DNA from 3 places in the Clostridium bornimense genome. Region 2 is predicted to be linked to each of the others. Evidence: riboswitches for the same ligand, from Rfam matches in the RefSeq annotation. Region 2 holds a riboswitch; each other region holds the start of a gene.
The links. A riboswitch is a leader RNA that binds a small molecule or an ion and turns the genes downstream of it on or off. The one in region 2 is predicted to bind cobalamin.
Positions count from the first base shown of each region.

Region 1: it holds a riboswitch for cobalamin, as region 2 does, so the genes downstream of both, CM240_RS02375 (sirohydrochlorin cobaltochelatase) here and CM240_RS05695 (ABC transporter substrate-binding protein) in region 2, are expected to answer to the same signal.
Region 3: it holds a riboswitch for cobalamin, as region 2 does, so the genes downstream of both, CM240_RS15970 (energy-coupling factor ABC transporter permease) here and CM240_RS05695 (ABC transporter substrate-binding protein) in region 2, are expected to answer to the same signal.

Region 1 is NZ_HG917868.1:520,680-523,899, reverse strand. It holds gene CM240_RS02380 (cobyrinic acid a,c-diamide synthase CobB) at 1-791, opposite strand, end outside; gene CM240_RS02375 (sirohydrochlorin cobaltochelatase) at 791-1,618, opposite strand; cobalamin riboswitch at 1,784-1,980, opposite strand; gene CM240_RS02370 (SurA N-terminal domain-containing protein) at 2,157-3,164, opposite strand.
Region 2 is NZ_HG917868.1:1,291,665-1,294,884, reverse strand. It holds gene CM240_RS05700 (FecCD family ABC transporter permease) at 1-847, opposite strand, end outside; gene CM240_RS05695 (ABC transporter substrate-binding protein) at 840-1,751, opposite strand; cobalamin riboswitch at 1,891-2,066, opposite strand; gene CM240_RS16805 (alkaline phosphatase family protein) at 2,110-3,129, opposite strand; gene cobD (threonine-phosphate decarboxylase CobD) at 3,122-3,220, opposite strand, start outside.
Region 3 is NZ_HG917869.1:557,743-560,962, forward strand. It holds gene cbiQ (cobalt ECF transporter T component CbiQ) at 1-220, shown strand, start outside; gene CM240_RS15965 (energy-coupling factor ABC transporter ATP-binding protein) at 232-1,059, shown strand; cobalamin riboswitch at 1,092-1,279, shown strand; gene CM240_RS15970 (energy-coupling factor ABC transporter permease) at 1,413-2,168, shown strand; gene CM240_RS15975 (energy-coupling factor ABC transporter substrate-binding protein) at 2,161-2,469, shown strand; gene rodA (rod shape-determining protein RodA) at 2,682-3,220, opposite strand, start outside.

The DNA.
Region 1 (3,220 bases), 770 kb from region 2:
TTTCCTATCTCCTCTAATAATTCTAAATTTTCTTTATAATAAAATCTAAAAGCCTTATCATAAGCAACGGCAATTTTAATTTTTTTATCCTTCATATGAAATAAATCTTCGTATTGATTTACTTCTTTAAAGATTTTCAGTATTTCATCTAAATCGATATATTTTTCCATCATATCAGCAATTATATCAATCTTGTCAAAAAGATTATCTACCTCAATACTCTGTACTAAACCTAAATGTCTATTAGATAATTCTATTTTTTCTTCTCTAGGTAAATATCCAAAAACTTTTATACCGCAGTTTATTTCTATTGCTGGCTTTAATAAATTATAATATCCCTCTGATATATTATTTAATATCACTCCAACAACATTGGCATTTCTAAAATTCTTAAGTCCTTCTATTTCTGCACATAAAGTTACACTTTGACCTTCAGCCGTTAATACTAGAACTATAGGTATATCACCTAATGCCTTTGATATACTATAACTTGAATATTCCTCATCTAATCCTTTACCATCATATAATCCCATAGCACCTTCAATTACTGCTAAATCACCTTCACCTCTAGAAAATGCTGCTTTTACACCATCTTCTCCCATAAGATATAAATCTAAATTTCTTGATGGTACCCCTGTAACCTCACTATGAAATGCAGTATCTATATAATCTGGCCCAGTTTTATACCCCTGAACCTTATATCCTCTATTTTTTAATGCCTTCATTAATCCTAATGTTACAGTAGTCTTTCCTCCACCACTTCTATTTGAAGAAATCATTACACTTTTCATTATCTATGCCCTTTCTTTGTTTCACCAATAGAAATATATCTTCCTTCTATAATATCCTCTATTCTAGTGATATATAATTTATTGAAACTATCTAACTCTCCAAGACCATGAGGATATGTTTTAACTTCTATCCCGGCCTTCTCTAGCATTGATTTCCATGATCCTTCATCATCAGAGGATATATCATTTAAAGTATGATCTCCTGCTACCAACATAAGTGGTATTAACTTAACGGAGTTAATATTTTTACTTTTTACTCTTTTAATAACAGTTTCTATTGTTGGATATCCTTCTACAGTACCTACAAAAATATTGTTATATCCCTCATCTTCTAACACTGATTGAAGACATCCATAAACAGCATTACTAGGATTTGCAGTACCATGCCCTACCATAACAACAGCTTCCTCATCTAGAAAGATATTTTTAACAGCATCAATAAATAAAGAATAATCATTAGGTATACCTTCTACCCCTTGATAATAAAATATAGGTCTTCCTAACTTTAAAGAATTAAACTTTCCCTCATATTGAAGCCTAACCTTATTTATATACTGAAATTCCTCTCCCGGTATTATATGCAATGGTTGCATTATCACCTCTTCGTAACCTTCATTATATAATTTCTCTAAAGCATCCTCGGGAGCATCTATATCCATACCATATTTATCATTAAGCTTTTTTATAATCCTATGTGCAGTAAAAGCCCTTCTCACCTCATAATTAATAAAATAATTTCTTATAGACTCCTCAGCCCTTTCAATTGAGCTTTTTAGAGCCTCTATGTAACTAGTTCCAAAACTTATAACTAAAATTGCTTTTTTCATAAAAACTCCTTTCTAGAACACAGCTTAGAAGGCACAGAGCACAAGTACTAAAAAAAGCTGTCACACGCCTTCGTGCGACAGCTCATTTTTTATCAATAATAAAACCTAAAGTATAATCTACTTAGGTCTCCACTTTTACTGAATTTTGCTTTTGCCTTCCCACCGAAGTAAGCATAACTTTAGGCAGGTCTCCTGACTTAAGCATCAACCGCCTCTTCTCCTTCCCAACAAAAGTAGTCAGTGGATAAATGAAGATTTGTCTGCTTTTACAGTAGCGGGGGCTGTAGTGGACTTTCACCACTTTCCCTTTTAATTTTGAATAATTAAGATTATATTCAAAAACCCAAAATTGTCCTATTTAATTAAGGTAATTATACACTATATCATTATAATTCACAACATATTAACAATCATCATAAATCACCTGCTATTAATTCTATAAAATAATAGGTATTGCACAACATTTATTTATAAAATATCATGCAATACCCATATATTATAGTCTCTTTTATAACGTATTATTACACTATAAAAACTACTAATTATTTAAATTATCTTTATATTTATCTGTTTCTAATTTATCTTTATATATTGATTTTAATTTAGCTTCTACACCATTAGTAAGTATATCTTGTTTTAATTGATATTTAAGTCCAGTTTCTCTATCAACAATTTGAATTAAGAAATACCCAAACTTTAAATTTCCATCATCATCTTTAGTAGACTCTACTATATCTGATTTTTCACCAACATTTAAATTCTTTACTGCTTCAACGAAGTTAGCATCTATACTAGACATGTCTTCTGAATCTGTATCCATAAATCCAAAGAACCCACCATTACTTGCTCCTGAATCTGTTGAGTATGTTGCAGCTATCTCATCAATTGATTTTCCTGCATCTAATTCTTTCTTAGCAGCTTCAATTTTTTCTTTGTCTGAATTTACAATATAAAGAACAGCTTTTTGGTTTTCCATAGCATCATAATCTTCTTTATTGTCTTCTTTATACTTTTCCATTGCTGATTCATTAGAACTTACTTCTAATAAGTGTTCTCCAGCAACTTTAGAATAATACATTTCCCCTAATACCTCTTTCATTTCATCTAAAGTAAGATTAAATTGAGCCTTTGCCTTTTCTTCAAAATCATCATCAGTAGCCCCTAAAGCACTCTTATAATATTCCATTTGTTCGTCAACATATTTTTCTTTATCCTCATCGTTAACTTCGATATTATTATCTTTTATATACATCTGTACCAATTCATTATAAACTAATTCATCTAATTTACTTTGTTTTGCAGATTCATAGTATGATTTTGCTGTATCATCCTTAAGAAAATCTTCTCCATAGTTTTCTATTAGAGTTGCTTCATAATCTTTTAATTCACTCTCTACTTGAGATCTCTTTATTACAGTATCTCCAACCTTTGCAACTATTTGTTTTCCTTTAGCTTTATCAGTCTTTTCTAGCACAGCACATGATGTTAATCCCATAGTTGCAAATATAAGACCAATAGCAATAACTGTATTTCTTATTTTCTTCAATTTTATTTCCTCCACCTTCTTTGTTTTATATGATAAACTGCTTCTCACAATACTTC
Region 2 (3,220 bases):
AACCTACAACCTTCCTAACTAGATGAGGTATTATAAGATCTACAAAACCGATAACACCACTTAAAGCTACAGATGTTCCTGTTAAAATTGCTACTAAAAATAATAATTTCTTTTTTACCCTCTCCGTCTCTACTCCAATAGATTTTGCTTGATCTTCTCCAAAAGATAAAATATCCATTTCTCTAGCATATAACATAACACCAATAAAACCTATTATAAAAAATATACTACCACCTTTTACATAAGACCATCCTTTTAAAGAAAAAGAGCCCATTTGCCAAAGACTTATACTTTCAATATTTTCACTACATAAAGCAGTTATTGTTGTTAATATTGCATTTGCAAATAATGAAAATACCATTCCAGATAAAATTAATGTATTATTTCCCATAGTTTTATCTACTCTTGATGCAAATAACACCACAGCAAAAACTGTAATAAGGCCACATAAGAAACCTACTATTGGTAACATTAATACTCCTAATATAGGAATAGTTATGCCAGTTACAATTACTATACCAACTCCTAATGATGCTCCAGAAGATATTCCTAGAGTATATGGTGATGCCAATGAATTTTTTAAAATTGATTGTATAACAACTCCACTTACAGATAAAGCCGCTCCAACAAGGAAAGCTAACAATACCCTTGGTAACCTAAGTTTCCATATTATTGATACATATCTTTCTTCTATTCCCTCTAAAAGAGGAATTTTAAACATTTTATTTAATATTATTGATATAACATCTTGTATATTAATATTGGAACTTCCAATGGAAGTTCCAATACAAATTACTAAAATAGCTATAAATATAGATATCAATAATATTTTTCTATTCCTATTCATATTTCTCTGGATAAATGGCTTTAGCCATTTCCTTTAATGCTTTAATTATATTTTGAGAAGGTCTAGATGATGCATTTTTATCAATAAGATAAACATTGTTATTCTTTACTGCATTTATTTCTCCCCATCCTTCTCTATTTTTAATAGTATCTATAATATTGTCTACAGGCTCATTTGTCAAAATAACATCTGGGTTGTCTTTAATAATAATTTCTTCACTTGGAGATACCCAACCTTCTTCATTGCCTAAAATATTTTCAGCACCTATTAATTCTATCATTTCATTTAAAAATGTATTTTTACCAAAGCTAAATAAACTTGATGAAGAACCTATTTCAAAATATACTTTTTTCTTATCAGTAATAGTTTTACCTATATCAGCAATTTTTGAAATCTCCTTCTTCATATCATCTATAATTTTTTCACCTTTTTCTTCAGTACCAGTTATATCAGCAATAAAGCTTATATCTTTATATACACCTTCAATACTATCACTACTTGGAATATATACAACTGTAATACCAGCTTCTTTTATTGCTGCAAATGGATCTTCATTTCCAGTTTTATTATGTCCTGAAGCTATTATAATGTCAGGCTCTAAAGATATAATTGTTTCAGCATCGGGATTTCTAAAATCAATTGTAGGTAAATCCTTATCTATACCTTCTATGTCTGTAGAATATTTATCTATGGCAACTAGTTTATCCGATAATCCTAATTCTACTAATACCTCTGTATTTGATGGTGCTGTCGAAATAATTTTTTCTACTTTAGAAGGTAAAGTAAACTTAGTTCCTTCCCTATCTTCCATAGTAATAGATTTTTCACTTCCACATCCAATTAATGAAAGTGTTAACATTGCTATTAGCAATATTAGTGATAAAAATTTTTTTGTTTTTTTCATTTTTATTCTCCTCACGTTTTTATTGAAGGAATTTACATATATGTATACATATTTTGCACAAAAAAATAAAAATAACCCAGGGGTTATTTTATCTTTATGTTCAAAAATAGTATATATTATTATCCCACCCTCAGAAGATAATAATTCATCATAAAATGCAGGTCTCCCGACTTTACTTCATCCTACTCTCTCTTACCTTCCCGCTTTCGCAGTGGCTATAATAAAGATTTCGTCAGTTTCACGGTTACTGGGGTAGTTAAAGATTTTCACTTTATTCCCTATTAAGTCTATAACACATTCTATGTCAATTTTCTTATTGATTATATTATTTTAAGCTATTATTGTCAATACAAACTCTTCACTTAACTTTAAAACCAATAAATTTCACTTTTCCATCAGCATGCTCTCCTGTAACTGAATTTGTAATATGATCACTTCCTACTATTACTTCAAAGTTATTATCAACTTCACTCAATAGAGGCTCTATTACAACTTTAATTATTCTATTAAAAAACATGATTTTTTTATCATATTCTTTACGATGTGCAGCTTCATCACACCCATTTATATGTAATAATATAAAATCTTTTTCCTTTAAAAGTTTTAAAGTCATCTCTAACTTATTTTCTAAATTTGTATCTATATCTCCAGTAGCATCATCTATATTAGGGACTACCATATCTAACACCTTTCCTATTCCTTTAACTAAGTCGATACCTGATACAACAGCAGCTTTTAATCCATGCTTTATATAAAAGCTGGGCAACGTAGTTTTTTTTGATGCTCCCCATGGCCATAATAGAAGATTTGTGTATCCTAAATCACTAAATATTTTTCTAGATTTATCCATAATCTCCGTAATAATATTTCTATCATTTCTATTATCAATAACTTTACCTATGCTAAAATGCGGTGGTGGCAATTGAATTGACTTTATATATTGGTATGGCTCATCTAAAAAAATTAAATTTTTATAAGAACTACAATGCTGAATATAAGGAATAGTTTCTTGTATTCTATCAATAAGCATTTTCCCAATTTCTTTTGATATACCTCCGGTGAAATCTATTAATCTATTATCTGATATTTTAACTATATTGCAACGTAATATAGTCTTTTTTTCTAATTTACTATAACCTCTAGCTATAGATTCAAAATATGCTCTTTCATAAATTTTATATATATTAGCTGGATATCCAAGTATGTTTAATATACAAATTAAGCTTTCTGATTTAAATCCATTAACTCCAGTATCGACTATCTTTTCATCAATACCAATAGATGTATTTTTTACATCTTTTTTCAATACATCTACCAAAAATTCATTTTCATTTTCCTCTAATCCATCTATAATTATTAATACTTTCTTTTTACTCATTTAACACTTCTTCTAATAATTTAACTAGAATTTTATTATCACTATTACTTTTTACCGCAACCCTATAATATCTATTATCCAATCCATAATA
Region 3 (3,220 bases), on a different replicon from region 2:
GGACTTTAAAACTTCTTGCTTATCCTTCGGTAGAACTGCTGGAAACTTATTGATATTATCAATAAAAAAAGCAAATGGTTACTATGATGCTATAGAATCTCGTTGTTACAATGGGGAAATGCTATTTTTAGAAGAAGCCAAGCCATTAAAAATTTCTCAATTATTATATTCAGTGGGGTATTTTATTCTTTTAATAATACTATGGATAATAACTAAATAAGAGGTGATATAATGAAGAATCCAATATTAGAAATAAGAAATTTGAACTACAGCTACAATTCTGATAAGAAAGCTTTAAATAATATTACCTTATCTATTAACAAAGGCGAAAAAATAGCTTTTCTTGGTGCAAATGGTGCTGGAAAATCTACTTTTTTTCTTAATCTCAATGGTGTTTTACATCCTGATAGTGGTGATATTATTTATGATGGAATTATAATGACTTCCAAGAATCTAAATACTTTAAGAAAAAATATCGGTATGGTGTTTCAAGATGCTGATAATCAAATTATAGCTTCAACAGTTTTCTCTGAGGTATCCTTTGGTCCTATGAATATGAAGCTTCCTATTGAAGAAGTAAAGTCTAGAGTAACCGAATCCTTAGAATACATGAATATTACATCTCTTAAGGACAGGCCTCCCCATTACCTCAGTGGTGGTGAAAAAAAGCGTGTCACTATTGCCGATATAATTGCAATGAAATCTGAGATAATAATATTTGATGAACCAACAGCATCACTGGATCCTTTAAATATTAATTTACTTGAAGATGTACTAAGTAAACTTTATGATGATGGAAAAACTCTATTAATTTCTACCCATGATGTAGATTTTGCATATAAGTGGGCTACCCGTATTATCTTATTTGCTAATGGTACAATAATTGCCGACGATATACCTGTTAATATCTTTAAAAATCAAAGTATTTTAAAAGAAGCAAATTTAAAAACACCAATATTATTTGATGTATATGAGATGCTTAAAGAAAAAAATAATGTGACAACCTTATCTTATCCAAGAACTATAGATGAGATGAAATTATTAATTGACAATTTATAGAATGCCATTGTAATATATAAGTGGTTATTAATTACAATTTAAATGCAAAAGGTGCCTGTGTTTCTCCGCAGGATAATAGGGAAAAGGGTGAAAGTCCCTTACGGTCCCGCCGCTGTGTTGGTATAGTTGTATCTTAATTTTATGTCACTGGGAAACTGGGAAGACAAGATATAATGTTTGAAGCCAGAGTCAGAATACCTGCCTTTTGCATACGAAGATATTTAGTTACGAGCGATGACTAAATATTTAGTAGAACACTTTTTTAATATTAAAAAGTGTTAGTTTAAGATGCAATTCTAATGACTGGGAATCATTAGTTAATGTGTCTTTTTTTATTTTAAGGAGGAATCACAATGAAAAATCACAAAAAACTTACCATCTTTGCAATTATTTTTGCTACAGTATTCAGTATTAATCCTATAGCAAATGCAATGCATATCATGGAAGGATATCTTCCAGTTAAGTATTGTGTAACTTGGGGACTAATCTCATTACCATTTCTTATTTTAGGCTTTATTTCTATAAAGAAAACTGTCTCTGCTAACAGAAAGTCACTAACTATCTTAGCTATGGCTGGAGCCTTTATCTTTGTAATATCATCACTAAAAATACCATCAGTAACTGGAAGTTGTTCACATATGACTGGTACAGGCCTTGGTGCAATATTATTTGGACCTTTTGCTGTCAGTATTTTAGGAATAATAGTCCTTTTATTCCAAGCTATTTTATTAGCTCATGGTGGAATAACTACATTAGGAGCTAATACATTTTCTATGGCAATAGCTGGTCCAATTATATCTTTCGCACTTTATAAATTATCCATTAAGTTTAAATGTAATAGAAAAGTAGCTGTTTTCCTTGCTGCTGCTATGGGAGATTTAGCTACTTATTGTATAACTAGTTTACAATTAGCTATGGCTTATCCATCACCAGAAGGCGGTATACCTGCTTCTATTGTAAAATTTTTAGGCGTATTTGCTCCAACACAATTACCATTAGCTATTATAGAAGGTATCCTTACTGTAATAATAGTTATGGCACTTGAAACATATGCAAAATCTGAATTAACTATTTTAGGTTTTTTAAAGGGGGATAAGATTCATGAGTAAAAATAAAAGAACTGTACTTATATTGTTAGTAATTGCTGCTGCCATTGCAATTATTCCTTTATTCACCTTAAAAGGTGCTGAATTTGGTGGCTCTGATGATGCTGGAAGTGTTATGATCAGTGAAATTCAAGGTGAAGAACACGAGCCTTGGTTCACTCCAATTATGGAAACCCTTATCGATGGTGAACTTCCTGGAGAGGTTGAAAGCCTTCTATTTTGTGTACAAACAGGAATTGGTGTTGGTATAATTTCCTTCTTCATGGGTCGTTTCGTAGAACGAAAAAAGTTGGAAAATAATTAGAAAATTTTATAATGTATAGTATTTCTATATTGTTACTTTTAAAAACCAGAAATTACAGCTTAAATTTCTGGTTTTTTATATTCCTTCTATCTAGATTTGTTTGCACCTAAATGTGGAATCTATATTAAAATACATTTTCACCTTGTAAAATGGGATTATTGCAAAACTAACTTTTCAGTTACCTCTTTCAATGATACCTTTTGTTGTTTTCACTAAAAATTAATTTTTTTATGTCTCATACCAACATTTAAAACAAGTGCTAAACTCATAAAATATACAAGCATAGAACTACCTCCATAACTCATAAAAGGTAGTGTTATCCCTGTTATCGGCATTAATCCAATACTCATACCCATATTCTCTAAAATTGAGAATAACATCGATCCTGTAACCCCAGCTACAAGTATTGATCCAAAAACATCTTTTGATTCCTTAGCTATATTAATCATTCTAAAAATCATAATTCCATACAGCATCAAAAGACCAAAAGAGCCAATAAATCCCCATTCTTCGCCAACTACTGAGAAAATAAAATCAGTCCATGCTTCTGGGATAAATCCACCTTTTGTTTGACTTCCATTTTTATATCCACTTCCAGTAAATCCACCAGATCCTATAGCAATTTTAGATTGTATCACATGATATCCCTTTCCTAAAGGATCTCTTGAAGGATCTATAAAAGTCATAATACGTTCTTTTTGATATGGTTGAATTAAACCACTATTCCATACTACTGCAATTGAAATAAACA